2 regions of the Nonomuraea sp. NPDC050547 genome follow, and region 1 is predicted to be linked to the other one. Evidence: predicted binding sites of a transcription regulator. Region 1 holds the regulator's gene; the other holds the start of a gene.

Evidence for each region. Region 1 encodes HspR, which represses chaperone genes until heat shock. Its sites were predicted from a motif close to ANTTGAGTCNNNNNGACTCAANT; they were not measured.
Region 2: a site for HspR is predicted at 4,973-4,995, ahead of lon (endopeptidase La). Genes of this name have one in related genera too.

The regions. Positions count from the first base shown of each region.
Region 1 is NZ_JBITGW010000009.1:152,546-167,124, forward strand. It holds gene ACIBHY_RS23320 (MFS transporter) at 1-689, shown strand, start outside; gene ACIBHY_RS23325 (catalase) at 789-2,237, shown strand; gene ACIBHY_RS23330 (hypothetical protein) at 2,324-2,977, opposite strand; gene clpB (ATP-dependent chaperone ClpB) at 3,146-5,725, opposite strand; gene ACIBHY_RS23340 (heat shock protein transcriptional repressor HspR) at 5,732-6,082, opposite strand; gene dnaJ (molecular chaperone DnaJ) at 6,087-7,277, opposite strand; gene grpE (nucleotide exchange factor GrpE) at 7,293-7,925, opposite strand; gene dnaK (molecular chaperone DnaK) at 7,925-9,796, opposite strand; gene ACIBHY_RS23360 (RNA polymerase sigma factor) at 9,941-10,477, shown strand; gene ACIBHY_RS23365 (hypothetical protein) at 10,461-11,471, shown strand; gene ACIBHY_RS23370 (SDR family oxidoreductase) at 11,476-12,297, opposite strand; gene ACIBHY_RS23375 (MarR family winged helix-turn-helix transcriptional regulator) at 12,385-12,861, shown strand; gene ACIBHY_RS23380 (LamG-like jellyroll fold domain-containing protein) at 12,854-14,579, opposite strand, start outside.
Region 2 is NZ_JBITGW010000002.1:200,538-215,116, forward strand. It holds gene ACIBHY_RS05390 (LacI family DNA-binding transcriptional regulator) at 1-924, shown strand, start outside; gene ACIBHY_RS05395 (hypothetical protein) at 990-2,918, shown strand; gene ACIBHY_RS05400 (response regulator) at 2,937-3,596, opposite strand; gene ACIBHY_RS05405 (sensor histidine kinase) at 3,593-4,855, opposite strand; gene lon (endopeptidase La) at 5,009-7,369, shown strand; gene ACIBHY_RS05415 (methionine ABC transporter ATP-binding protein) at 7,789-8,733, shown strand; gene ACIBHY_RS05420 (methionine ABC transporter permease) at 9,089-9,745, shown strand; gene ACIBHY_RS05425 (MetQ/NlpA family ABC transporter substrate-binding protein) at 9,774-10,607, shown strand; gene ACIBHY_RS05430 (hypothetical protein) at 10,772-11,362, shown strand; gene ACIBHY_RS05435 (C39 family peptidase) at 11,475-12,503, shown strand; gene ACIBHY_RS05440 (acyl-CoA synthetase) at 12,522-14,045, shown strand; gene ACIBHY_RS05445 (S1C family serine protease) at 14,196-14,579, shown strand, end outside.

The sequences.
Region 1 (14,579 bases):
TCGGCCGCGACCTGGGCTGGCCGGTGTGGGGCTGGGTCTCGATCGGGCTCAGCGCCGTGGTCTTCTATGTCTTCGTCCGTGTGGAGCGCTGGGTGTCGGGCCGCGGGGGGCGGCCCTTGGTGGACGCCTCCGTCCTGCGGGCGCCGGGCATGCGGCCGGGGCTCGGGGTGCTGTTGTTCGGGCCCGCCACGTGGGGCGCGTTCCTGTTCACCTCGGCGCTGCATCTGCAGGGTGAGCTCCGCCTGACGCCCTTGCAGTCGGGGCTGATGCTGGTGCCGTGCGCCGTGGCGTTCGCGGGGGTCGGGCTGCTGTGGCCCCGGCTGCCTGCCGGATTGCAGCGGACGCTGCTGCCGTTCGGGTACGTGGTGGCGGCGCCCGCGTACTTCGGGCTCGGGCTGGTCAGCGGGGGCGGCTGGCCGTACGCCGTGCTGAGCGCACTCATCGGCGCCGGGCTGGGTGTGCAGATCGCGGTCACCAACCTGGCCACACAGTCGGTGTCGGACGAGTACGCCGCCGACGCCAGCGGCGCGCTGCTCACGGTGATGCAGCTCGGCCAGGTGATCGGGGTGGCGACCGTGGGGACGTTGTTCATGGCGCAGGGCGAGGGGGCCACCGCGGTGGCGCTGGCGGGGCTGGCCGTACTGGCGGGCTTGTCCTCTCTTTTCCTCGTCAGACCAAAACTTGGATGACTCCTTTACTTGAATCATTCGTGTTAAGGGCATAGGTTGCGAGGAGAGGGGGACCCGTCAGGGTCCCCGTCCACGTCCGGAATTCGGGAGGACCTCGCGATGACCACCAGGCCAATCAGCACCGACGACGCCGGTATCCCCGCGCCGAGCGACGAGCACTCGCTCTCCGTCGGACCGAACGGCCCCCTGCTGCTTCAGGATCACTACCTGATCCAGAAGATGGCGCACTTCAACCGCGAACGTGTCCCGGAACGAGTGGTGCACGCCAAGGGCGGAGGCGCTCACGGCGTGCTGCGGATCACCGAGGACGTCAGCCAGTTCACCAAGGCCAAGCTGTTCCAGAAGGGCAAGGAGACGCCGCTCTTCCTGCGCTTCTCGACCGTGGCCGGTGAGCTGGGCTCCGCCGACACCGCCCGCGACCCCCGCGGCTTCGCGATCAAGTTCTACACCGAGGACGGCAACTACGACCTCGTCGGCAACAACACGCCGATCTTCTTCATCCGCGACCCGCAGAAGTTCTCGGACTTCATCCACAGCCAGAAGCGGCGCGCCGACAACCACCTGCGCGACAACAACATGCAGTGGGACTTCTGGACGCTCTCGCCGGAGTCGGCGCACCAGGTCACGTTCCTCATGAGCGACCGCGGCACCCCGGCGAGCTGGCGGAACATGCACGGCTTCGGCTCGCACACGTTCCTGTGGTACAACGCCGCGGGCGAGAAGTTCTGGGTCAAGTACCACTTCAAGACCGACCAGGGCATCAAGAACCTCACCGCGGCCGAGGCGGACGCGCTGGCCTCCGCCGACCCCGACCACCACATCCGCGACCTGCACACGGCGATCAAGGCCGGCGAGCACCCGTCGTGGACGGTGAACGTGCAGGTCATGCCGTTCGAGGCGGCGGCCGACTACCGGTTCAACCCGTTCGACCTGACCAAGGTGTGGCCGCACAGCGACTACCCCGAGATCACGATCGGCACGATGACCCTGAACCGGAACCCGGACAACTACTTCGCCGAGGTCGAGCAGGCCGCGTTCGAGCCGTCCAACCTGGTGCCGGGCATCGACACCTCGCCGGACAAGATGCTCCAGGGCCGCCTGTTCTCCTACCCCGACACCCATCGGTACCGGATCGGGCCGAACTACCAGCAACTGCCGATCAACGCGCCGGCCGTACCGGTGAACAGCTACAACTTCGACGGGCCGATGACCTTCCGCAACCAGCAGGACCCCGTCTACGCGCCCAACAGCGTGAACGGCCCCGCCGCCGACCCGGCCCCGTACGCCGGATCGGACTACAAGGTCGCCGGCGAGATCATCCGCTCGGCCTACACGCTGCACGCCGAGGACGACGACTACGGCCAGCCGCGCGCCCTGTGGGAGAACGTGCTGTCGGAGACCGACCGCGAGCACCTGGTCGGCAACATCGTCGGCCACGCCTCCGCGCCCGAGGTCACGGCGGAGATGAAGAAGCGCGTCGTGGAGTACTGGAGCAACGTCCACAAGGACCTCGGGCAGGGCGTCTCCCAGGGCCTCGGCCTGTCCTGACCCCGGCACGAGCGAAGGGCCGCGACCTGGCGGGTCGCGGCCCTTTCTCATGGCTCGCGGACGGCGGGCGCGCGCCGCCCGCGCGGTCAGCTCAGCTTGAGACCGTTGAGCAGGTCGGCGATCCCCCCGGTCACCGGCTTGCTCTCGGGCACCGGTACCGCCTCCAGCGCCTTGCCTGGCGTCTCGGGCAGCCTGCCGGTGATCTGGTCCGTCACGGTCTCAGCCGGCTGCGGCAGAGCGATCGGGGCTTCCACGCCGGCCACCAGGCCGGACGCGTCGGGCAGCGTGGGCACCTCACCCTCGACCGGCACCGCCGGCAGCGCCGCCAGCGTGCCGGGGATCGCCGGGGTGTTGGGCAGACCCGGCAGATCGGGCGCGGTGGGCACGTTCGCCACGCTCCTCAGGCCCGCCACCCCCGGCGTGCCGGTGGGCATCGACGGCGCGCCGGCGGCCGCGGCAACGCCGCCCAGGTCCGCCAGGCTCAGTACCGCCGACGCCTTCGACAGGCCGGGCAGGCCCGCCTTCCTGGCCAGCGTCTCGGCGGACATCGCCAGGTCGCTGTCCTTGGGCGCGGTCATCCTCTCGCCGTAGTTGCCGCTCATCCGCAGGTCGAGCAGCTCCTCGCAGACCGAGGCCACCGTGGTGGGCGCCCGCAGGGCGGCGACCCTGTCGGCGCAGTAGTCCGCCCCCAGCGCGGGGCCCGCGACCAGCCAGCTCACTCCCGTGGTCAGAGTGGCCACCGCAAGGATGCTTCGGATGCTCCGAGATGACACTTCACGTCCCCCTGATCGTTCTTGGTGATCCGACGAACGCTGAAGCTAGTCACGCGGCCGGGACAGGGAGGGGTGCTTGCCCGAAGGGTGGGCCAGACCTTACCCGGCCGCCCCGGCCGGAGATCGCCTTTGACCTCAGGCGGCGCGCTCCACGGTGAGCTCGTCGTCGCCCAGGTCCACCCGGACCGTGTCGCCGTCGACGACCGCCCCGGCCAGCACCTCCTTGGCCAGCTTGTCGCCGATCGCCGACTGCACCAGCCGCCGCAGCGGCCGGGCGCCGTACATGGGGTCGTAGCCGGTGAGCGTGAGCCACTCGCGGGCCGCCGCGGTGACGTCGAGCGTGATGCGCCGGTCGGCCAGGCGGTGGGCCAGCCGGTCGATCTGCAGGTCGACGATCCGGCCCAGCTCTTCCGAGCCGAGCGCGTCGAACAGGATCACGTCGTCGAGCCGGTTGAGGAACTCCGGCTTGAACGCGTTGCGCACCGCGCCCATCACCGCATCGCGCTTGGCGCCGTTCTCCAGCTTGGGATCGACGAGGAACTGCGAGCCCATGTTGGAGGTCAGGATGAGGATCGCGTTGCGGAAGTCGACCGTGCGCCCCTGCCCGTCGGTCAGCCGGCCGTCGTCGAGCACCTGCAGGAGGATGTCGAAGACCTCGGGGTGCGCCTTCTCGACCTCGTCGAGCAGCACCACGGTGTACGGCCGCCGCCGTACCGCCTCGGTGAGCTGCCCGCCCTCCTCGTAGCCGACGTATCCAGGAGGCGCGCCGACCAGCCGGGCCACGCTGTGCTTCTCGGAGTACTCGCTCATGTCGATCCGGGTCATGGCCCGTTCGTCGTCGAACAGGAACTCCGCCAGCGCCTTGGCCAGTTCGGTCTTGCCGACGCCCGTCGGGCCCAGGAACATGAACGATCCCGTGGGCCGGTCGGGGTCGGAGATGCCGGCGCGGCTGCGCCGTACGGCGTCGGAGACGGCCTGGACGGCCTGGGACTGTCCGATGAGGCGGCGGCCGAGCTCCTCCTCCATGCGCAGCAGCTTGGCGGTCTCGGCCTCCAGCAGGCGTCCGGCGGGGATGCCGGTCCAGGAGGAGATGACCTCGGCGATGTCGTCGGCGCCGACGTCCTCCTTGACCATCGGCTGGGACTCGGCCTCCTGGGCGGCGGCGCCGGCGATCTCCAGCTCCTTCTCCAGGCGCGGGACCTCGTCGTAGAGCAGCTTGGAGGCCTCGGCGTAGTTGCCGTCGCGCTGGAAGCGCTCGGCGGTGCTGCGGGCCTCGTCGAGCTGCTTCTTCAGGTCGCCCAGCTTGTTGAGCCCGGCCTTCTCCCGCTCCCAGCGGCCGACCAGGGCGTTGAGCTCCTCCTGGCGGTCGGCCAGCTCCTTGCGCAGGCGCTCCAGGCGCTGCTGGCTGGCCTCGTCGGTTTCCTTGGAGAGGGCGAGCTCCTCCATCTTCATGCGGTCGACGTTGCGCTGGAGCTGGTCGATCTCGACGGGCCGCGAGTCGATCTCCATGCGGAGCCGGGAGGCGGCCTCGTCGACCAGGTCGATGGCCTTGTCGGGCAGGAAGCGGTTGGTGATGTAGCGGTCGGACAGCGCGGCGGCGGCGACCAGCGCGCTGTCGGCGATCACGACCTGGTGGTGCGCCTCGTAGCGGCCCTTCAGGCCGCGCAGGATCGCGATGGTGTCCTCGACGGTCGGCTCGCCGACGTAGACCTGCTGGAAACGCCGCTCCAGCGCCGGGTCCTTCTCGATGCGCTCGCGGTACTCGTCGAGCGTGGTCGCGCCGATCATCCGCAGCTCGCCGCGGGCCAGCATCGGCTTGAGCATGTTGCCCGCGTCCATGGCGCCCTCGGCGGCCCCGGCGCCGACGACCGTGTGGAGTTCGTCGATGAAGGTGATGACCTGCCCGTCGCTCTCCTTGATCTCGGAGAGCACGGCCTTGAGCCGCTCCTCGAACTCGCCCCGGTACTTGGCCCCGGCGACCATCGCGCCCAGGTCGAGCGAGATCAGCCTCTTGTTGCGCAGCGACTCGGGCACGTCACCGGCCACGATGCGCTGGGCCAGCCCCTCGACGACGGCGGTCTTGCCCACGCCGGGCTCGCCGATCAGGACCGGGTTGTTCTTGGTACGCCGCGAGAGCACCTGGACGACGCGCCGGATCTCCGAGTCGCGGCCGATGACCGGGTCGAGCTTGCCGCTGCGGGCCCGCTCGGTCAGGTCGACGCCGTACTTCTCCAGCGCCTTGTAGGTGTCTTCCGGAGTCTCGCTGGTGACGCGGGCGTTGCCGCGTACCTTCTCGAAGGCGTCGAGCAGCGCCTCGGGCGTGGCGCCCTGAGCCTTGAGCAGGCCGGCGGCCTGGCCGCCGTCGGCGGCGAGCGCGACGAGCAGGTGCTCGGTGGAGACGTACTCGTCCTCCAGCCGCTTGGCGCGCTGCGCGGCCGTGTTGATCACGGTGAGCAGTTGGCGCGAGCTCGACGGCGCCGACACCGTGGCGCCCTGCGCCTTCGGCAGCGCCGCGAGCAGTTCCTCCGACTTCGCGCGGATCGCCTTCCAGTCGGCTCCGACGGCCTCCAGCAGAGGTACGGCGGTGCCGCCCGTCTGGGCCAGCAGCGTGGTCAGCAGGTGGGCCGGGGCGATCTCCGGATTGCCCTCGGCGGCGGCACGCCGCATGGCCCCCGACAGCGCCTCCTGGCTCTTCTGGGTGAGCTTGTAGTCCATGTGTTCTTACGCCCCCGGTGGCAGCTCGTAGCGGATCAACGCCCTCACCATCTGCATCTCGGCCCTGAGCCGGTGAACCTCCTCACGCAGCCGCAGGGCCTCGTTCTCCAGCTCGAGAATGCGCTTGATCCCGGCGAGGTTGATGCCCTCTTCCTGGGACAGGCGCTGGACCTCGCGGAGCATGATGATGTCGCGCGTGGAGTAGAGGCGGCCGCGTCCGGCCGTGCGGCCGGGGCTGACCAGTCCGAGCCGGTCGTACTGCCTCAGCGTCTGCGGGTGCAGTCCCGAGAGCTGCGCGGCCACCGAGATGACGTAGACGGGGGTGTCGTCGGACAGGTCGAAATAGTTGGCGTCCATCGGCTTACTCGCTTCTGGCTCGCTGGATGAGTTCGGCGCGCGGGTCGTCGCCCGCGGTGGCCGTGCTGAACTCCGTCAGCAGGTCGCGCGACTTCTCATCGAGCGTCTCCGGCACGAGCACGTCGACGCTGGCGAGCAGGTCGCCCTTGGTGCCGTCCTTGCGGGTGACGCCGCGGCCCCGGACGCGGAAGGTGCGCCCGTTGGGAGTACCCGCGGGGATACGCAGCGTGACCGGCAGGCCCTTGAGGATCGGGACCTTGATCTCGGCGCCCAGGGCGGCCTCGGTGAAGGTCACGGGCACCGTGATGGTCAGGTTGTCGCCGGTCCGGCCGAAGACGGCGTGCGGCTTCACGTGGGTGACGATGTAGAGGTCGCCCGCGGGCCCGCCGTTCTCGCCCGGCGCGCCCTTGGCCTTGAGCTTGACCCGCTGGCCGTCGCCCACTCCCGCGGGGATGCGCGCCTGGATCGTGCGGGTGCTCTTGGCCCGCCCGCTGCCGTCGCAGTCGGGGCAGGGGTCGTCGACGATCAGACCACGGCCCTTGCAGTCACGGCAGGGCTCGGAGAAGGCGAAGTTGCCCAGGTTGCGGCTGGCCGCGCCGGTGCCCTCACAGGTCGGGCAGACGCGCGGCGTGGTGCCGGCCTTGGCGCCGGTGCCGGTGCACGACTTGCACGCGGCCGAACTGGTCAGCCGGAGCGAGACCGTGCTGCCCTCCACCGCCTCGGTGAAGGTCAGTGTGACCTCGGACTCGATGTCCTGCCCGCGCCGCGGCCTGGTCGTGCCGCCGGTACGGCCGGTGCCGGCGCCACCCCGGTTGAACAGCCCGCCGAACAGGTCGCCGAGCCGCTCGCCCGCGCCGCCACCGCTGCCGCCGCTCTGCTGGCCGGCGGTGCCGCCGAACAGGTCGCCGAGGTCGAACGGGAAACCGCCACCGCCGGGACGCTGGCCGCCGACGCCGGACCCGAACAGCGTCCGGGCCTCGTCGTACTCCTTGCGGCGCTTGGTGTCCGACAGGATGTCGTTGGCTTCGGAGATCTCCTTGAACTTGGCCTCTTTGACGGAGTCACCCTGGTTGGTGTCGGGGTGATACTGCCGGGCCAGCTTCCGGTAAGCCTTCTTGATCTCGTCTGCGGTGGCGGTCTTGGGCACACCAAGGACGGCGTAGTAGTCCTTCTCCAGGTAGTCCTTGGTGCTCATCGATGGCCCTTCGTCTTAGTTTTCGTCGTTGTCGTCGTCAGCCGGCGAGTCGTCCGGCTCCGCCACGGCCACTCGCGCCGGGCGCAGCACCCGCTCTCCGAGGCGGTACCCGGACTGCAGCACCTCGATGGCGGTGGGTTCGGACACTTCCGACGAGTAGCTGTGCATCAGCGCCTCGTGGATGGTCGGGTCGAAGGGGTCGCCCTTCTGCCCGAACGAGCTGAGCCCCAGCTTGGTGACGGCCGCTTCGAGCGACTCGGCCACCTTCGCGAAGCCGCCGGTGAGCTCGCCGTGGTCGCGGGCCCTGCCGATGTCGTCGAGGACCGGCAGGAATTCGGCGAGAATCCCGGCCATGGCCTGCTCGCGGACCGCGACGCGGTCGCGCTCGACCCGGCGGCGGTAGTTGGTGTACTCCGCCTGGAGCCGCTGGAGATCGGCGGTGCGCTCCGCCAGCAGGATGGTGTCGGAGCCGGGTGCGCCGCTGGTGTTCGACTCGCCGCCGCCGTTGGCGGAGCCCGCGCCGGGCGCGGGGGTCGTGCCCGCGCCGGCGGCGTCCTGGGAGTCGGACCCGGCGCTCTGGCGCGCCTGGCCCGTCTCGGGGTCGATCTTGCGGTTGTCGCGGATCACCGGCTCGTCTGCCCCCGGCATCACTTGTCCTTCTTCGGCTGGTCGTCGTCGACGATCTCGGCCTCGACCACGTCGTCGTCGTCGCTCTTGTCCTGCTCGGGGCCGGGAGTGGCGTCCTGCGGAGCGCCCTCGCCGCCCTGCTGCTGGTTCTGGGCGTAGATCGCCGAGCCCATCTTCTGGCTGACGGTCGCCAGCTTCTCGGCGTTCGTGCGGATGACGTCGGTGTCGGTGCCCTCAAGAGCCTTCTTCAGCTCGGTGAGCGCCTCGTTCACCTCGGTCTTGATCTCGCCGGGAACCTTGTCGTCGTTCTCGCGCAGGAACTTCTCCGTCTGGTAGGCCAGACCGTCCGCGTTGTTGCGGACCTCGGCCTCCTCGCGGCGCTGCTTGTCCTCTTCGGCGTAGGACTCGGCCTCGCGCATCATGCGCTCGATGTCGTCCTTCGGCAGCGCGGAGCCGCCGGTGATCGTCATCGTCTGCTCCTTGCCGGTGCCGAGGTCCTTGGCGGAGACGTTGACGATGCCGTTGGCGTCGATGTCGAAGGTGACCTCGATCTGCGGGATGCCGCGCGGCGCCGGGGCGATGCCGGTCAGGTCGAAGGTGGCCAGCTTCTTGTTGTAGGAAGCGATCTCACGCTCGCCCTGGTACACCTGGATCTGCACCGACGGCTGGTTGTCCTCGGCCGTGGTGAAGACCTCGGAGCGCTTGGTCGGGATCGTGGTGTTGCGCTCGATGATCTTGGTGAAGATGCCGCCCTTGGTCTCGATGCCCAGCGACAGCGGGGTCACGTCGAGCAGCAGGACGTCCTTGACCTCACCCTTGAGCACACCGGCCTGCAGGGCGGCGCCGATGGCGACGACCTCGTCCGGGTTCACGCCCTTGTTGGGCTCCTTGCCGCCGGTCAGCTCCTTGACGAGCTCGGAGACGGCGGGCATGCGGGTCGAACCACCGACGAGCACCACGTGGGCGATGTCGGCGACCTTGATGCCGGCGTCCTTGATGACCTGGTGGAACGGGCCCTTGGTCCGCTCGAGCAGGTCGGCGGTGAGCCGCTGGAACTCGCTGCGGGTGAGCTTCTCGTCGAGGTGCAGGGGCCCCTCGGAGGAAGCGGTGATGTAGGGCAGGTTGATGTTCGTCTCGGACTGGCTGGACAGCTCGATCTTCGCCTTCTCCGCGGCCTCGCGGAGACGCTGGAGAGCCATCTTGTCCTTGGCCAGGTCGACGCCGTGGGCGTTCTGGAAGCGCTTGACGAGCTCGTCGACGACGCGCTGGTCCCAGTCGTCGCCACCGAGGTGGTTGTCACCGGAGGTGGCCTTCACCTCGACGAAGCCGTGGCCGTCCTCCTGGCCGACGTCGAGCAGGGACACGTCGAACGTGCCGCCGCCGAGGTCGAAGACGAGGATGGTCTGGTCCTGGTCCTTGTCGAGCCCGTAGGCCAGAGCGGCCGCGGTCGGCTCGTTGATGATGCGCAGGACGTTGAGGCCCGCGACGGTGCCGGCCTCCTTGGTCGCCTGACGCTGGGCGTCGTTGAAGTACGCCGGGACGGTGACCACCGCGTCGGTGATCTTCTCGCCCAGGTACGCCTCGGCGTCCTGCTTGAGCTTCTGCAGCACGAACGCGCTGATCTGCTGGGGGGAGAACTTCTTGCCGTCGATCTCCTGGGACCAGTCGGTGCCCATCTCCCGCTTGACGGAGCGGATGGTCCGGTCCACGTTGGTGACGGCCTGTCGCTTGGCGACCTCGCCGACCAGGACTTCGCCGTTCTTCGCAAAGGCGACCACGGACGGCGTGGTCCGCGAGCCCTGCGCGTTGGCGATGACGGTGGGCTCACCGCCCTCGAGGATCGAGACGACAGAGTTGGTCGTCCCCAGGTCGATACCTACCGCACGTGCCATGAGTACGTCCTTGTAGTCAAAGTTGAGTCCGATGGGCTCAACTTACGAAGCCGAGTGGCCTTTGTCAAACGAGTTGAGCCTACCCGACTCAACCCCGATGAGCGTGAAAGCATTCCGCGGCATCGGGCAAGAACGGGTGTGATCGTGCACAACACGCGTAACGGGGCAGATCCGCTGGGGGTTCCACCCGATCTCTTCGACCGATATTTCGGTGAGATCCACCGCTACATCGCCCGCCGCCTGACCGAGGACGTCGCCGACGATCTGGCCGCGGACGTCTTCGTGGCCGCGCTGCGCGGCGGCTACGACCCGGCGGCGGGTCAGGTCAGGCCCTGGCTGTACGGCATCGCCACCAACCTGGTCGCTCGGCACCGCCGTACCGAGAGCAGGAGGTGGAAGGCGCTGGCCCGCGCGGCCGAGCGCGACTGGGACGACCGGGAGGACGCCGTCCTCGACCGGATCGACGCCGCGCGCTTCACCGGGCCGCTCGCGGGGGCGCTGGCCGGGCTGAAGCGGCGCGACCGCGACGTGGTGCTGCTGGTCGCGCTGGCCGGGCTGAGCCACGCCGAGGTGGCCGCGGCTCTGGACATCCCCTACGGAACCGTCGCGTCCCGGCTCAACCGGGCGCGCAAGCAACTGCGCGAGGCGCTCAAGGAGGAGTTCGGTGGAGTCGATGGATGAGCTGGAGCTGCTCGCACGTGCCCTGCCCGACGCCCGGCCGCCGTCGGACGAGGTCGTGGCGAGAGGGCGCGCCAAGGCGGCGGCCGCGCGGACCCGGCCGCGGCCGGGCCGGCTCACCTCGCGAGGGAGCCTGGCACGGAGAAACTGGGTACCGAGGAACTGGGCGCCGAGGAACTGGGCACGGAGGAGCTGGGCATGGGCCGCAGTGGCGACGGCGGCGGTCGTGGCGGTGGTCGTCGCGCTGGCCGCGAACCTCGCGCCGGCGCCCGCCCCGGTGCTGACCCCGGCGCCTTCTCCGAAGCCGGGGCCGAACCAGGCCATGCTCGACCTCGCCGCGCGGATCGAGAAGCTGCATGAGCCGCCACGACGGTACTGGCGGACGTCACGGACGGCCGACGACAAGACGCGGACCGAGAACTGGCTGCCGCGGTCGGCCGGTGATCAGGTCATGCTGTGGCGGGTGGCCGGCGGCAAGTGCGTGTGGGGTTTCAGCGGCGACTGGGGCGGCAGGTACGGCGACAGGTCCGTCGCGGACTTCACCATGGCCGACCTCGCGGCGCTGCCCGCGGAGACCGGGGCTCTGGAGCGGAAGTTCCGGGAGTACAACCGGATCTGGAACGAGCGGGGTTTCCGCGAATCCTTCGCGGAGTTCGCCCCCGTGCTCGGCAACATGTTGTACATGCCGATCAGTCCCCAGGTGCGGGCGGGGGTGCTGCGCGTGCTGGCCGGGCAGCCCGGCACCCGCGCGCACGGCGTCGCGCGCGATCCGCTCGGCCGCGAGGGCCTGGTCGTGGACCTGGGCGGGGAGGGCGGGACCTTCAACGACGTGCCCGTCAAGTACCGCCTCTTCATCAGCCTCCACAACGGCGCCTGGCAGGCCAATGTCGCCTACGCCGTCAAGGGCGGCCGGATCGTCTCGTACGACGCGACCCTCGTGAGCGGCTGGACGGACCTCCCTCCGCGGATGCCGAAGGGCTGTCCGCGCAAGGGCTGAGCCGTCAGCGCTCGAAGTCGGCGGCGTGGGCGCGGGCCCAGGACTCGAAGGTACGGGCGGGGCGGCCGGTCAGGTCCTCGACGGCCGTGGTCAGGGACGCGGGCACGCCGTCGCACGACTGCCACCAGTCGAGCAGCGCGTCGGCATAGGCGCCCCGCACGTACTGGGCCACCTCGGCCTTCCACTCCTCGCGGGTGACGGGCTTGACGCCGATCTCGCGGCCGAGCGCGCGTCCGAGGATCTCGAGCTGCTCGGCGAAGGTGATCGACCGCGGCCCGGTCAGCGTGTACGCCCGGCCGCCCAGCCCGGGATCGGCCAGCACCGCGGCGGCGCAGGCGGCCACGTCGTCCTCATGGATCGCGTCGCTGTGCGCGCCGGGGTACGGCAGGCTGACCGGCTCGCCGGACTTGACGGCCCACGACCATGCCGTCGCGTTGCCGGCGAACGCTCCCGGGCGCAGCAGCGTGGCCGGGATCGGGGAGCGGAGCAGCGCGTTCTCGGCGTCGAGGTGGGAGACGGCCAGGGGGTTGCCGGCCGGGTCGTCGGTGAGCACCGAGGAGGAGGAGAGCAGCACGATGTGCCGCACTCCGGCCTTGGCGGCCTCGGCGGCGAAGGCGTCGGCGTGGGACGGCTCGGCGTAGAGGAAGACGGAGCTCACGCCGTCCAGCGCGGCGGGGAAGGTGCCCGGATCGGTGAGGTCGCAGCGGATGGTCCGGGCGTCGTCCGGCGCGCTGGAGGCCGCGCGGACCGGTAGGCCGCGTTCGCGCAGCATCGGGATGAGGGCGCGGGCGACGGCGCCGCGGCTTCCGGTGACGAGGGTGGTCATGCTGGGGTTGTCCCTTCAGGACGATAAAATGAAGGCGTCACGCAAATATTGCGTGACGCACATAAGTTAGCCGAGTGGAGGCGCACGATGTCAAACCGCGCGGAGTTGTTCGACGTCCTCGTCGCCGAGAGCCAGCGGCACTACGCGGCGTATGTGCTGTTCAACCAGGCGCTGGCCGACAGCCTCGGCATTCACCCCACGGACCTGCAGTGCCTCGGGCTGCTCGACCTGGAGCCCGGTCCGGTGACCACGGGCAGGGTCGCGGCGCTCACGGGACTGACGCATGGGTCGGCCACCCGGCTGGTCGACCGCCTGGAGAAGGCCGGGCTGGTCGTACGGCAGGCCGACGAGCAGGACCGCAGGCGCACGCTCGTCGCGCCGGCCCCCGCGGCGAGGGAACGGATCGGGGCGGCCTGGACCGAGCCCGGCACGGACTTCGGCCAGGCGCTCACCGGCTACTCCGGGAGCGAGCTGGAAGTGATCATCGACTACCTGCGCCGCACCGCTGAGGTGGGGCGCAGGCAGGCCGAGCGGCTGACGGCCGGCAAGCGGTCCGTCAGGTGATGGGGGTGTTCATGTCGGTGGTGAGCTGGGCCGGGGTCAGGGCCCTGTTGTAGATGCGCACCTCGTCGATGAGGCCGTTGAAGTGCTCGCCCCAGACGGCGTTGCCGCCGATGCGCAGCACGCCGTTGTCGGTCCTGATGTTCCCCGACGCGGTGACGGAACTCACCTCCGCTCCGTTGACGTAGAGCTTGAGGTTGGCGCCGTCGTAGGTGGCGGCGACGTGCGTCCAGGTGTTGAGGGGCAGGGAGGTGGTGCCGTACAGGCCGCGTTCCGAGGTGGTGTGGATGGTGCTGTGGGCGCGGTCGTTGAGGTCGAGGGTGTACGCGAGGTCGTTGCCGAACTGCTTCATCACGATCGTGCGCCAGCCGGTGCCGACCGCCGGCCTGACCCACGCCTCCACGGTCATGCCGCCGGTCAGGCGCAGGCTGGGGGAGTCCGCGACCGTGACCCAGCTGCCGGTGCCGTTGAACGACAGGGCGTTGCCGTACCTGCCGGTGGTCGTCCAGGACGTGGCGGTGGAGGCGCCGTTGTTGCCGCTGCCCGAGGAGTCGGCGACGGTGACGCCGGTGCCCTCGTTCATGGCGTAGGCCGCCACCAGGCCCTGGCCGGTCGGTGGCGCGGTCACGGCCGCGCTCACCTCGCCGGACGAGGCGCTGGTGTTGGGGACGGCGTCGAAGGCGCGCACGCGGTAGTAGTACGTGCCCGCCGCCAGGCCCGAGTCGGTGAACGACGTGGACGGCGTGGACCCGACCTGGTTCGCCCCGGACGGGGTGAAGTCGGGCGTCGCCGAGCGGTGGATCGTGTAGCCCTCGACGCCCACGTTGTCGGTGGAGGCGGTCCACGACAGGGAGGCGAAGCCGGCGCCGCCGGTGGCCGCCGGGGAGCCGGGGGCGCTCGGCGCTTGGGTGTCGGGCGGTTGGGGGGTGCCGATCGGGGTGTTCATGTCGGCGGTGAGCTGGGCGGGCGTCAGGGCTCTGTTGTAGATGCGCACCTCGTCGATGAGGCCGTTGAAGTACTCGCCCCAGACGGCGTTGCCGCCGATGCGCAGCACGCCGTTGTCGGTCCTGATATTTCCTGATGCGGCCACTGAGCTGGTTTCCGTGCCGTTGACGTAGAGCTTGAGGTTGGCGCCGTCGTAGGTGGCGGCGACGTGCGTCCAGGTGTTGAGGGGCAGGGAGGTGGTGCCGTACAGGCCGCGTTCCGAGGTGGTGTGGATGGTGCTGTGGGCGCGGTCGTTGAGGTCGAGGGAGTAGGCGAGGTCGTTGCCGAACTGCTTCATGGCGATGGTGCGCCAGCCGGTCGTGGTGGCCGGGCGGATCCAGGCTTCCAACGTCAGGCCGCCGGTCAGGCGCAGGCTGGGCGAGTCGGCGACGGTGACCCAGCTGGAGGTGCCGTTGAACGACAGGGCCTTGCCGTACTTGCCGGTCTGGGCCCAGGTGGTCGCGGTCGTGGTCCCGTTGTTGCCCGAGGGTGAGGCGTCGCCGACGGCGGTGCCGGTGCCCTCGTTCATCGAGTACGCCGCCACGAGACCCGGCTGGCTCGTCACGGTCTCATAGGTCGCGGTGTAGGTGGCCGCGCTCGCCGGGGCGGTGATGTTGTGGGCCGCGGCGCCGCCGTCCGACCAGGAGACGAAGCCCTGGTCGCCCTGGGGAGAAGGCGCGGACAGGCCGACGCTCGAACCGACGATCACCGTCCGGGTGAACGGCGCGACCGTCTGT
Region 2 (14,579 bases), on a different contig from region 1:
AACCGGCGCTCCGGGGTCGCCGCCAAGACGCGCGAGGCCGTCGAGCGCGCCATGAACGAGCTCGGCTACGAACGCTCCACCCGCGGCCAGATCGTCGCGGTGATCACGCCGTGGCTGTCGAACCCGTTCTTCTCCGAGGCCAGCGAGCTGATCGAGGCGGCGCTGGCGCCCCACGGGCTCAAGGGCGTGCTCTGCCCGGCGCTGCCCGGCGGCATACAGGAGCGCGAGTTCGTCACGTCGCTGGCCGACCACGGCGTCGCGGCGGTGGTGTTCCTGTCGGCCAGCAACACCGTCGAGGGCGCCGACCCCGAGACCTTCAACGTGCTGGCGGCGCGCCGCATCCCGTTCGTCGGCGTCAACGGCGGATTCGAGGGCCACGACGCGCCCGTCTACTCCACCGACGACTTCCAGTCGGCCGAGCTGGCCGTCGACCACCTGTGGGCGCTGGGACACCGCGCGATCGGCATCGCCTCGGGCCCGGTCGGCAACCAGCCCGCCGACCGGCGGGTCAAGGGCTTCCGCGCGGCGCTGGCCAGGCGCGGCGCGGCCGAGACCGAGCGGTGGATCGTCCGGCAGCACTACACCATCGAGGGCGGCCAGTCCGCCGCGCTGAGCCTGCTCAAGCAGGGCGTGACCGCGATCGTCGCGGCCAGTGACTTCATGGCGCTCGGCGTGATCCGCGGAGCCCGCCGCGAGGGCCTGTCGGTGCCCGCCGACCTGTCCGTGGTCGGGCACGACGGTTCCATGATCATGGAGTTCGCCGACCCGCCGCTGACCACCGTCCGCCAGCCGGTGGACCGGCTGGCCAAGGAGGTCGCCCGGGGCGTGGTCGCGCTGGTGAGCGGCCGCGAGGTGCCCACGGGCGAGCTGCTGTTCAACCCCGAGCTGGTCGTGCGCGGCTCCACGGCCGCGCCCCGCGCCTGACCTCTTTCGTCCCGGCTCCTTCCTTCCGTAGTACCGCACGATTCATCCGATCATCGGGAGACCCCATGAAACGCGTCGTGTTAACCTCCGCCCTCCTCGCCGCCGCTCTCGTCACCCCCGCCGAGGCCGCCTCCGCCGCGGCGCCGCTCGTCATCGTCAACCCCGGCTTCGAGAAGGGCCCCGAGGGCTGGACGTTCACCGCCGGCTCCGGCGTCGCCACCAACAACCCCCACGGCGGCGCGCGGCTCATCTACCTCGACTCCGGCCCCGGCAAGAGCGTCAGCCAGTCGATCACGGTGTCGGCCGCGGGCCGCTACTCGATCTCCGCGTGGATCGCCACCGGCGGCGCGGACGGCACGTTCTCCGCCAAGGTCAACGGCGCCGAGGCGGCGAGCGTCACGTTGCCCGCCCGCGGCGTCTACAGCCGCTACACCCTGTCGCGCCTGAGCCTGAACGCCGGCGACACCCTGGAGATCGTGTTCGGGTCCGGCTCCGGCTGGGTCAACGCCGACGACCTCATGATCTCCCCGGCCGCCCCCGCCGACCCGCGGGTGAGCTCGGGCAACCCCAAGGTCGTCGCGATGTTCGACTGGGCCAAGGCCAAGGCCGCCGGGTGGGTTCACCAGGACGGCGTCGTCGGTCCCATCAACATCGGGGCCACCAACCCGGTCGACCCGGGCGAAGCCCCGTACACCCCGACCTACTGGGGCGGATACGCCCACCGCACCGCGTACTACTCGCGTGACTTCGCCCACCAGCTCGCCGGCGCGCACATCCTGGGCTTCGACGCGGAGAACAAGAACATGCTGCGCTCGTTCGCCGCCAGCGCGACGCCGGAGCACAAGTTCTATCCGGTGTGGGCGATCAACTTCGACGCCAGGACCTGGCACACGATCGACTACAAGTCGCCGACGAACTTCGTGCGCGAGGTGCCGGCCACGTTCGAGCTGGTGGAGAAGGCCAACCAGGCCTTCCGCTGGACCGGCGACCGCGCCTACCTCGACGACCCGGTCTTCTGGGACTACTACCGCAACGCCACCACCGGCTTCGTCGAGCAGCACGACGGCGCCAAGCCGAACGGCGTCGCCGAGGGCACCGGCAGGGGCATCTTCCAGGGCGTGGCCAGCTACAACGAGGTCAGCCGCGAGCCGCTGGCCGAGGCCGGCGACGGCATCGGCGCCCAGTACCAGGCCTACCGGGCGCTGGCCGACATGGCCCTGGACAAGCGCGAGGTGCGCCTGTCGATGGAGACCGGGGCCCGCGCCCGCGACCTCAAGCGCTACTTCAACCAGACGTGGAGCGTGAAGCCCGGCACGGATGAGTTCGTCCGCGCGTACACGATCGACGGCGCCCCGCTGACCGGCTTCGGCAAGGAGAACAGCTGGTTCATGCCGATGAAGGGCATCATCGACGCCGGCCCGCGCAACGACGCCTACCTCGACTTCGTCGACGCGCAGGCCTCGGGCCCCGACCGGCCGGCCAACATCGAGGCGATCACCTACCTGCCCGACACCTTCTTCCGCCACAACCGCAACGACACCGCCTGGAAGTGGATGCAGCACGTCTACGACCAGCGCGACGCCCGCCACGTCAGCAACCGCCAGGGCCTCAACGGGGACTATCCGGAGGTTCCGTTCACCCTGGTCAGCCAGACCGTCGAGGGCCTGATGGGCGTCCAGCCCGACGCCCCGAGGCGCACGGTCGCCACCCAGTCGCGCCTGCCCGGCGACATTCCCTGGCTGCGCGTGGACGCCGTACCGGTCGGCGGCGGCACCGTGGACGTCCGCCACGACGGCCGGACGTCGACCACCTTCACCAACCGCACCGGTGGGCTCACGTTCTGGGAGGCCCGCTTCCCGGCCGGGCACCGCTGGCTGACGGTCGCCGGACACCGCGTGCCGGGCGTCCAGAAGACGATCGACGGCGTCCGCCACACCGTCGCGGTCCTGCCCGTCCGCGACGGCCGGACGGTCACGGTCTCGGTCGCGAGCTGACGCCCCGGGAAGCCGTCGTCAGTCTCCCGGGCGGACGAGGCCGCTCTCGTAGGCGTAGACGATGGCCTGGGCGCGGTCGCGCAGGCCGAGTTTGGTCAGCACACGGCCCACGTGTGTCTTGACCGTCTGCTCCGACAGGACCAGCTTGGCGGCGACCTCCTGGTTGGACAGGCCGCGCGAGACCAGGACGAGGACCTCGGTCTCGCGCTCGGTCAGCCGGCCCAGGCGGCGGGTCGACGGGGCGCGCGGGCCGCCGAGGCGGGCGAACTCGCGGATGAGGCGCCGGGTTACCGCGGGGGCCAGGAGGGCGTCGCCGCCGGCGACCACACGGACGGCCTCGGCGAGCTGGACGGCCGAGGCGTCCTTCAGCAGGAAGCCGCTGGCACCGGAGCGCAGGGCCTCGTAGACGTAGTCGTCCAGATCAAAGGTGGTCAGGATCAGGATTCTGGCCGAAATATCCTCGCGTTGAGCGATGATTCGGGTTGCTTCGAGGCCGTCCATCACCGGCATGCGCACGTCCATCAGGATCACGTCGGGCCGCAGCTCCGCCGCCCGCTCGACCGCCTGCGCGCCGTCGGCCGCCTCGCCCACCACCTCGATGTCGCTCTGGGCGCCGAGGAAGACGGTGAAGCCGGTGCGTACCATGCCCTGGTCGTCGGCGATCATGACCTTGATCACGCCGCCTCCAGGGGCAGCCGGGCGACGACCTCGAAGCCGTCGGCGATCGGCCCCGCCTCCAGCGTGCCGCCGAGCAGCACCGCCCGTTCCCGCATGCCCACGAGCCCGTGCCCGGCCCCGGCCGAGGATTCGGCGGGCCTGGCGCCGGGGCCGTTGGCGACCCGTACGACCAGTTCGTCCCGCTCCCGCGCGACCTCCAGGGAGACGGTCGCCCCCGGCGCGTGCCGCATGACGTTGCTCAGCGACTCCTGCACGATCCTGTACGCCGACAGCCCCACGGCCTGCGGCACCTCCTCCACCTGCGGCGATCTTCTGAACAGCACGGCCAGCCCGGCCGCCCGCGCGTTGGCCACGAGCGCGTCGATCCGCTCCAGGTCCGGCTGCGGCGTGGTCTCCTTGCGCCCGTCGGCGTCGCGCAGCACGCCGAGCACCTGCCGGAGCTGGGCGATCGCGTCCAGCGACAGCGAGCGGATCACCGCCAGCCCCTCCTCCAACTGCCTGGCGTCCCCGGCCGCCTTGAGCGGCACCGCCTCGGCCTGAATGGCGATCACCGACATGTGGTGCGCGACCACGTCGTGCAGCTCGCGCGCGATGCGCGCCCTTTCCTCCAGAACGGCCTGCGCCCCCTCGGCCACCACCTTGAGCTGCGACTCCTCGGCCAGCCTGGCCGAGGCCCCGCGCCGGGCCCGCACGTTGTAGCCGAGCACCAGCGGCACCGCGAACACGGCCCCGGCCATGGGCAGCACGTTGGTGTTGACCACCCCGACGAAGGCCATCGAGACGACCCAGACGGCGATGGACACGCCCTCGGTGTTGCGTGAGGCCACGGTGTACAGGACCAGCACGTACGTCAGGACCAGCGGCCACGTGTAGGAGATGCCCTGAGGGGGAAACCCGTCGATCGTCCGGTCGACGAACACGTACGCCGGCAGCGTCACCAGCGCCGCCCGCCACGCGCCCAGCGGCCAGCGGTCACGCAGGGCCACGGGCAGGGAGAGCGCCAGGAAGGCCATCTGGAGCACCAGCGGCGAGGGCGCCTCCACCTTCTGCGCGTCCAGCCGGTCCCACAGGTCGGAGCCGGCCACGCCGTACAGGTAGAGGGCGAGGGCCAGCTCGGCCAGCCGTACCCCGTCGAGGGTGGTGAAGGGGGTCAGCCAGCGCGGCGCGGGGACGCGCGTGCGGCGGGTCGTGAAGGGAGGCGGCTCGGCTTTGCCCGTGAACAGTGCGAACTTCAGCGGCCGCACCAGGGCGGATATCACCTGAACGACCCTATGGCCGGTGCCGGGTAGCCCGCGTCACTCTCAAGGGCTACTTACATGATTACGATCGCCGTGAGCGAACATCGGCAAGCTTGGGAACATTCAGAGGCTCCGATGAATTGAGTCGGTATAACTCAACCCTTGGGAGTTCGCATGAGTGAGAAGCTGATCCTCCCGGTGCTGCCGCTGGACGACGAGGTCGTCCTGCCCGGAATGGTGGTGCCGCTCGACCTGTCCGACTCCGAGGTGCGTGCTGCGATAGACGCGGCCCAGGCATCCGGTGGCAACAAGCCACGGGTGCTTCTCGTTCCCCGGATCGACGGCAGATATGGCGCGATCGGTGTGCAGGCCGTGGTGGAGCAGGTCGGACGACTGCCGGGCGGTGAGCCGGCGGCGGTCGTACGCGGAGTGAACCGCGTGCGCGTGGGCACCGGCACCACCGGGCCCGGCGCGGCCCTGTGGGTCGAGGCCGACAGCGTCGACCGCGTGGAGCCCGGCGAGCACGCGCATGAGCTGGCCCGCGAGTACAAGGCGCTGGCCACGACCATCTTGCAGAAGCGCGGCGCGTGGCAGGTGGTCGACCAGGTCAACCAGATCGACGACCCCTCCGTGCTGGCCGACAGCTCCGGCTACACGCCGTGGCTGACCACCGCGCAGAAGGTCGAGCTGCTGGAGGCGCCCGACCCGGCCGACCGGCTGGCGAAACTGGTCGACTGGTCACGCGAGCACCTCGCCGAACTCGACGTCGCCGAGACGATCCGCAAGGACGTCCAGGAGGGCATGGAGAAGCAGCAACGCGAGTTCCTGCTCCGCCAGCAGCTCTCCGCCGTCCAGAAGGAGCTCAGGGAGCTCAAGGGCGACTCGGCCGAGAGCGAGGAAGAGGACTACCGCGTCCGCGTCGAGGCCGCCGACCTGCCCGAGAAGGTGCGCGAGGCCGCGCTCAAGGAGGTCGACAAGCTGGAGCGGACCTCCGACCAGTCGCCCGAGACCGGCTGGATCCGCACGTGGCTCGACACCGTCCTCGACATCCCCTGGAACACCAGGACCGACGACACCTACGACATCAACGGCGCCCGTGAGGTGCTGGACTCCGACCACACCGGCCTCGACGACGTCAAGGACCGCATCATCGAGCACCTGGCCGTGCGCAAGCGCCGCCAGGACAAGGGCCTCGGCGTGGTGGGCGGCCGCCGCAGCGGAGCCGTCCTCGCCCTCGCCGGTCCTCCCGGAGTCGGCAAGACCTCGCTCGGCGAGTCCGTCGCGCGCTCGATGGGCCGCAAGTTCGTCCGCGTCGCCCTCGGCGGCGTGCGCGACGAGGCCGAGATCCGCGGCCACCGGCGCACCTACGTGGGCGCGCTGCCCGGCCGCATCGTCCGCGCGATCAGGGAGGCGGGCTCGATGAACCCCGTCGTCCTGCTCGACGAGGTCGACAAGGTCGGCGCCGACTACCGGGGCGACCCGACCGCGGCGCTGCTCGAAGTGCTCGACCCGGCTCAGAACCACACCTTCCGCGACCACTACCTCGAGGTCGAGCTCGACCTGTCGGACGTGCTCTTCCTGGCCACGGCCAACGTCCTGGAGGCCATCCCCGGGCCGCTGCTCGACCGCATGGAGGTCGTCACCCTCGACGGCTACACCGAGGACGAGAAGTTCGCCATCGCCCGCGACCACCTGCTGCCCAAGCAGCTCAAGCAGGCCGGTTTCGAGGCCGCGGAGATCTCCTTCGAGGAGGGCGCGCTGCGCCGCCTGGCCACCGAGTACACCCGCGAGGCGGGCGTGCGCTCCCTGGAGCGCGCGGTCGGCCGGGTGATCCGCAAGATCGCGGCGAAGGACGAGGTCCCCGTCACCGTCAGCGCCGAGGCGCTCGTCGACTACCTCGGCCGCCCGCGGTTCGTGCCCGAGTCGTCGCTGCCGGAGTCCAAGCAGCGCACGTCGGTGCCCGGCGTGGCCACCGGCCTGGCGGTCACCGGAGCGGGCGGCGACGTCCTCTACGTCGAGGCGTCGCTGGCCGACCCCGAGACCGGCGACACCGGGCTCACGCTCACCGGCCAGCTCGGCGACGTGATGAAGGAGTCGGCCAGGATCGCCCTGTCCTACCTCCGCAGCCACGGCGCGGAGCTGGAGCTGCCGGTCACCGCGCTGAAGGACCGGTCGGTGCACGTGCACTTCCCGGCCGGCGCCGTCCCCAAGGACGGTCCGTCGGCGGGCGTCACGCTCACCACCGCCCTGGCCTCGCTGCTGTCCGGCCGCCTCGTCCGCAACGACGTCGCGATGACCGGCGAGATCTCGCTCACCGGGCGGGTCCTGCCGATCGGCGGCGTCAAGCAGAAGCTGCTCGCGGCGCACCGGGCGGGCATCACCACGGTGCTCATCCCGGCCCGCAACGAGCCCGACCTGGACGATCTGCCCCAGGAGATCCGCGACGAGCTGACCATCCACGCGGTCGGCGACGTGCGCGAGGTCCTGGACATCGCCCTCGCCCCGGCCAAGGTCGCCGCCTCCGCGGCCGCCTGACGCCTCCCGCGCCTGCCCCGCCGTACCAGCTGGATCTGGTACGGCGGGGCAGCTTGGCGTTCCACGCCCGTGAGGCAGCTCACAACCGGCCGGGGGAATAGGGCACGGTAAAGAGGTCGTTGGCACCAGCGTGAACGAGGCATACGCGAAAGACATGAGCGCCATGGGCGACGTCATGTGTCGTGGCATGCGCCGAATGCGCGCGATGGCCTGTCAGGCCCGCTGAGCGACCCGCCCGCCCGTTCTCGCCGAAGGTACCTCCTCATGATCGCACCACCCAGCTACGTGCTGCGCAGGCTCAGCCACCTGCCCTTCCACCCCGGCACGCGCTAGCCCTTCCCCCTCACCAGCCTGTTCCAGCTCGAGTTCGTCTCAGCGGCCCGCCCACGCGTGGTCGCCATCCGTGATGGGGAAATTTCGTGATCCAGGCTTCCGGCCTGCGCAAGCAGTACGGGGACACCGCCGCGCTCGACGGCGTCGACCTGCACGTGCGCAAGGGCGAGATCTTCGGCGTGCTCGGCCAGAGCGGCGCCGGCAAGAGCACGCTGCTGCGCTGCGTCAACCTCCTCGAACGCCCCGACGCCGGCACCGTCACCGTCGACGGCCAGGACCTGACCCGGCTCGGCGACCGCGAGCTCAACCAGGCCCGCCAGCGCATCGGCATGATCCACCAGCACTTCGCCCTGCTGTCGTCGCGGACCGTCGCGGGCAACGTGGCGTTCCCGCTGGAGGTCATGGGCGTGCCCCGGGCCGAACGCGAACGCCGCGTCGCCGAACTCCTCGACCTCGTCGGGCTCGGCGGCCGCGGCGCAGACCGCCCGAGGCAGCTGTCCGGCGGCCAGAAGCAGCGGGTCGGCATCGCCAGAGCCCTGGCCGGCAACCCGGCCGTGCTGCTGTCCGACGAAGCCACCTCCGCCCTGGACCCCGCCACCACCGACTCCATCCTGGGGCTCCTGAAGCGCCTCAACACGGAACTCGGCCTCACCATCCTGCTGATCACCCACGAGATGAACGTCGTCAAGGCGGTCTGCGACTCGGTGGCCATCATGGCCGGCGGCCGCATCGAGGAATCCGGCACCATCGCCGGCCTCATCCGCACCCCGGGCTCGCGCCTGACGCGCGAGATCTTCCCCCTGCCCGCACCGTCACCGGGCGACATCACCCTCACCTTCACCGGCCACGCCGACGAGCCGGTGATCTCGGAGGTCGTCCGCAAGTTCGACGCCGACATCAACGTGCTGGGCGGCGCCATCGAAGACCTCGCCGGGTCCCGCGTGGGCCGCCTGCGCGTCACCCTCTCCGGCGACCCGGCCGCGCTTTCGTACCTGCGCGACAAGGGCCTGCTGGTGGAGGTGGCCTCGTGATCTTCCCGCTCTCCCCTGCCGCGCGTCCGTTGCGACGACTCGCCGTTCGCCCGCTGCCCGTCCGTGCGGGCGCCGCTCTTCCGCTACGGCGGGGCCAGGTGGGCGCCGCCCGCCGCCGTGGGCTCGCGCCGATCATCCGAGCGCCGCGCACGTCGGACGTGGCCCGCGCCGCCACGACGCGTACGTGGCCCGCCACCGTGCCCCTGTCACCCGCCGCACCTGCTGCGCCGCCCACCCCCGACCACCACCCCGCCGTCTCGGCGCAGGGAACCGGGCCGGGGCGGGTGCGTGGTGCGCTGGGCTTTCAGGTCGGTGGGGCGGGAGCTGCTTCGGTGGCTGAAGGGTGGGGGGTTCTGTGAGCTGGGATGAGATTGTTCCGCTGCTCTGGGAAGGCGCCGGGCAGACGGCGGCCATGGTGGGGCTGGCCACTCTGTTCACCGTGGTGCTCGGGCTGCCGCTCGGCGTCTCGCTGGTCGTGTTCGATCGGGGTGGGCTGCGGCCGGTTCCGGCGCTCAAGGCGGTGCTCGGGGCGGTCGTCAACGTCGGGCGGTCGCTGCCGTTCATCGTGCTGATGATCGCGATCATCCCGTTCACCCGCCTGGTCGTCGGGACGACGATCGGCACCATCGCCGTGGTCGTGCCGTTGACCGTGGGCGCGGTGCCGTTCTTCGCGCGGCTCGTGGAGACGGCGCTGCGGGAGGTCGGCGGGGATGTGGTCCAGGCGGCCCAGGCGATGGGCGCCGGCCGTACCGCGATCGTGCGGAAGGTTCTGCTGCCGGAGGCGCTGCCCGGGATCGTCGCGGGGATCACCGTCACCGTGGTCGCGCTGGTCGGGTACTCGGCCATGGCGGGGACCGTCGGCGGCGGCGGGCTTGGGGACCTGGCCGTCCGTTATGGGTATCTGAGGTTCGAGGGGCAGGTCATGGTCGCCACGGTCGTGGTGCTCATCGTGCTCGTGCAGCTGATCCAGAGCCTCGGGGACCTCGTCGCGCGGCGCATGTCGCACAAGTAGTTCTTTTCACATCAAAAGGAAGATCAATATGAAGATTCGCGCTTTCGTGGGTGTCGCTGCCCTGTCGTTGTTGCTCGCCGCATGCGGTACGTCGCAGTCCGCCACCAGTTCGGCCAAGCCGGCCGCCGAGTCGGCCGACACGGTGCTCAAGGTGGGCGCCAGCCCGGTGCCGCACGCGGAGATCCTCACCTTCGTCAAGGACAACCTGGCCAAGCAGGCCGGGCTGAACCTCGAGGTGGTCGAGTTCACCGACTACGTGCAGCCGAACGTGCAGCTCAACGAGGGCCAGCTGGGTGCCAACTTCTTCCAGCACAAGCCGTACCTGGACGACTTCAACAAGTCCAAGGGCACCAAGCTCAGCTTCGTCACCCCGGTCCACCTGGAGCCGCTGGGCCTGTACTCGAAGAAGATCACCAACGTCGCCGCGCTGGCGAACGAGGCGACCGTCGCGGTGCCGAACGACGCCACGAACCTCGGCCGCGCGCTCAAGCTGCTGGCCGACAACGGCCTGATCACGCTGAAGGAGGGCGTCGGCACCGCCGCCACCGAGCGCGACGTCACCGGCAACCCGAAGAAGCTGACCTTCAAGCCGCTGGAGGCGCCGCTGCTGCCCCGCTCGCTAGAGGACGTCGACGCGGCGGTCATCAACGGCAACTACGCCATCGAGGCGGGCCTGAAGCCGGCCTCGCAGGCGCTGGTGCTGGAGAAGACCGAGGGCAACCCGTACGTCAACGGCCTGGTCGTGCAGGAAGGCCACGAAAAGGACGCGGGCGTCGTGACCCTGGGCAAGCTGCTGCAGGACCCGAAGGTCAAGGAGTTCATCAGGAGCAAGTACGCGGGCGCGGTCATCCCGGCCGAGTGACGCGGAAAATAAAGATCCCCCTCCCCGGTGATTTCCGGAGGGGGATCTTTATTGTTTGTCAAAGATCGGGAAAAGAGCCTTATCAAGTAATTTGAAAGTGTTCGGCAATCCCCGCGACGTACCAATGACGAGTCAGCACAACCTCTCCCGAGGAGGACCTCGAAGTGCGATTCGTCTCACGAATCCTGATCGGCGTCGCGGCGGCCACCATGGCCGCCGTCGCCGCCCCGGCCGTCGCCGGCGCGACGACCGCCACCACCACGGCCACCACCACCGCTTCGCCCTACTACGAGGCGGACTGGGGGCCCTACTTCTCCAGCGACCACAAGTCCAGGGCCGAGGGTCACGTCAGCGTCGACAAGAAGCCCTACAAGTTCTGGTACTGGAAGACCTTCCACGTCAAGAAGCAGATCTGCTGGAAGGACAAGCACGGCGACAAGCACTGCAAGTGGGTCGTGGAGAAGGTCAAGAAGAAGGTGTGGAAGTGGAAGCACCACTACTTCTACACAGTCGACAGCAAGCTCACCAACACCAAGTGGTGGGGCGGCAAGAAGTGCGCGTGGGAGACGTTCAAGGTCGTCGGCTTCGACGGCTCGACCTCCTTCAAGAACTTCAGGAACTGCACCAAGAACCCGAAGCACTACTCGTTCTCCGGTAAGAACGCCGCGCACATCTACGTGGACGTGAGCCGGGGCGGTTTCTTCGGGCCGAAGAGCCACCACTCGGGCTGGCAGCCCGTGTACCACTTCTCCTGATCCCCGCGGTTGGGCGGCGAAGCCGCGATCTCTCCCCGTCGAGATCGCGGCTTCGCCGTACCTGGAGGAAATTTTGGGGTGGGACATGCGCGAATGCGGCCATGGATAAAAGGTGCGCATTCTGATCGCGATATTGATGGTGATGCCGGGGCAGGCGGGGGACGGGCGGGTCGTCTACCGGCGGGAGGCCGGTCTCGTGGCCGGTGGCTTCGTACGGGCGGGCGCCTGGGAGGTGGCCCGCTGGACCGGGCCGATGCGGCGGATCGGGTTCGCCGCCACCGAGATCGTGCCGTCGTGGACCGCCGCGACTCCGCCGGGCAGCTGGGTCAGGGTGGAGCTGCGGGTGCCCGGATCGGGGTGGTACGTGATGGGCCGCTGGTCCTATGACGGCGTGCGGACCACCGTGAAAGGGCAGGCCGACGCCCAGGGGCGGGTCGCCGCCGACGTGTTCAAGGCGGGGCGGGCGGTGACCGCCTACCGGCTGCGCGTGTCGCTGTATCGGCGGCCGGGCTCCGCCGCGCTGCCGGAGATCCGAACGCTGGGCGCGGTGGCCTCGCGCGCGGGCGGCACGCGAGCCCGCGGCGGGCGGGCCTGGGGGCGGGAGCTCGCGGTGCCGCGCAAGTCGCAGCTCGCGCACGCCGGCCACGGCGGCGCGGCGTGGTGCGGCCCGACCGCAACCGCGATGGTGCTGGCCTACTGGAAGAAGGGGCCGCGGCCGGAAGAGATGTCCTGGGTGCCGCGTTCCGACCCGGACCCGGCGGTCGACCACGCGGCCAGGCACACCTTCGACAAGGCCTACGGCGGCACCGGCAACTGGGCCTTCAACACCGCATATGCCGGAAGTTTCGGACTCGACGCGTCGGTGGCCAGGATGCGCTCGCTGGCCGAGGTCGAAGACCTGGTCGCGGCGGGGGTTCCGGTCGTGACCTCGCTGGCCTTCACCCGCGAGGAGCTCGGGTACGCCTCCGCCGGCCACCTCATGGTCGTCACCGGCTTCACCCGCGACGGCGACGTCATCGCCAACGACCCGGCGGCGCGTGGCGTGCGGGCGATCTACCCGCGCAAGGCCTTCGAACGAGCCTGGCAACGTTCCAGTACGGGCACCGTCTACGTCATCAGGCCCTTCCGGCCCGACGCTTAACCGAATATCGTTCGGTTCATGTATCCGGGAGCCATCGCAGCAGTCACCCCCGACAAGCCCGCTGTGATCATGGCGGGCTCCGGGGAGGTCCTCACCTACCGCCGGCTGGACGAGGAGTCGAACCGGCTGGCCCACCTGTTCCGCTCCGCCGGGCTGCGGCCGGGCGACCACATCGCGTTCATGCTGCCCAACCATCCGCTCTTCCTGGCCGTGGCCTGGGCCGCACACCGATCCGGCCTGTACTACACCGCGGTCAGCTCCCGGCTGCAGGCCGGCGAACTGGCCTACATCGTGGACAACTGCGAGGCCCAGGTCTTCATCACCAGCGCCGAACTGGCCGACGTGGCGCGGGCCGTGACCGGCGTACGGCTGCGCCTCATGCTGGACGGCGTGGCCGACGGCTTCGACTCCTACGAGCAGGCGGTGGCCGCGCAGCCGGTCACGCCGATCGAGGACGAGTCGCAGGGCGCCGACATGCTCTACTCCTCGGGCACCACCGGCAGGCCGAAGGGCGTCAAGCCCAAGCTGTCGCACGCGGCGCTGGACGAGCCGGGGGCGTTGTTCAACCTGGTGTCGTTCCTGTTCGCGCCGGAGCGGGACAGCGTCTACCTCTCGCCCGCGCCGCTCTACCACGCCGCGCCGCTGCGCTACTGCATGACCTTCCAGCGGCTGGGCGCGACGGTGGTGGTGATGGAGAAGTTCGACCCGGTCCGCTACCTAGAACTTGTTGAGAAGTATCACGTCACGCACTCGCAGCTCGTGCCCACCATGTTCATCAAAATGCTCAAACTTCCCGAAGAAGAGCGGACAAAGCACGATATTTCCAGTCTTAAGTTCGCGATCCACGCGGCCGCCCCCTGCCCCGTCCCCGTCAAGGAGCAGATGATCGACTGGTGGGGCCCGATCGTCCACGAGTACTACGCGGGCACCGAGGGCAACGGCTTCCTCTACGCCGGCCCCCAGGACTGGCTCGCGCACAAGGGCACCGTCGGCCGGTCCCTGCTGGGCAAGGTGCACATCCTCGACGAGGAGGGCAACGACCTGCCGCCCGGCGAGCACGGCACGATCTACTTCTCCGACGGCCTCACCTTCGAGTACCACGGCGATCCCGGCAAGACGCGCGCCGCCCAGGACCCGGGGGGCCGCGGCTGGACCACCCTCGGCGACATCGGCTACCTGGACGAGGAGGGCTTCCTCTATCTCACCGACCGCCGCTCCTACATGATCATCTCCGGCGGCGTGAACATCTACCCCCAGGAGTCGGAGAACGTCCTGGCCCTCCATCCCAAGGTGGCCGACGTGGCGGTCTTCGGCGTACCGGATGAGGAGATGGGCGAGCAGGTCAAGGCCGTGGTGCAACCCGCCGACATGAGCGAGGCGGGACCCGCGCTGGAGGCCGAGCTCATCGCGTACTGCAGAGAGCGGCTGGCGCACTTCAAGTGCCCCAAATCCGTGGACTTCCGGGAGGAGTTGCCCCGCCATCCCACCGGCAAGCTCTACAAGCGGTTGCTCCGTGACGAGTACTGGCCGAAGCCGGCCTGAGAATCGCATGAGAATCTCACCGCCCCGGACTCATCCGACCAGGGCGGATAAGGCCCGCGTCAGCCCGTTCAGAAGCCTCTGATCACCGGCTTAAGCTGCCTTAACAGCGACATTGGCACCCTTGAGGCATCGGGACTTGAGGAGATGACGATGGACGCGAACGAGCCTCGCGAGCAGGGCTGGACCCAGTTCGGCGCCAAGCCGCCGGCCGCCGGGGGCTTCCCCAGCCAGGACACGGCGATCCTGGCGCCGCCCCCGCCGCCGCCCGCGGCCAAGAAGCAGGGCTTCACCGGGGGACAGAAGGCGATCGCCGGCCTGGCGCTGGCGGCCATGGCGATCGGCGGCGGCGTCGCGGGGGCGGCCATCACGAGCGCCTTCCAGACGCCGCAGATCGTCCAGTCGGCGCCGAGCCCGGCCTTCAAGCCGGCCTCCAACCAGATGACGATCAGCGAGGTGGCGACCAAGGTACAGCCGTCCGTCGTCATGATCCAGGGCCAGAACGCCGGCGGATCCGGCGTCGTGCTCTCCGAGGAC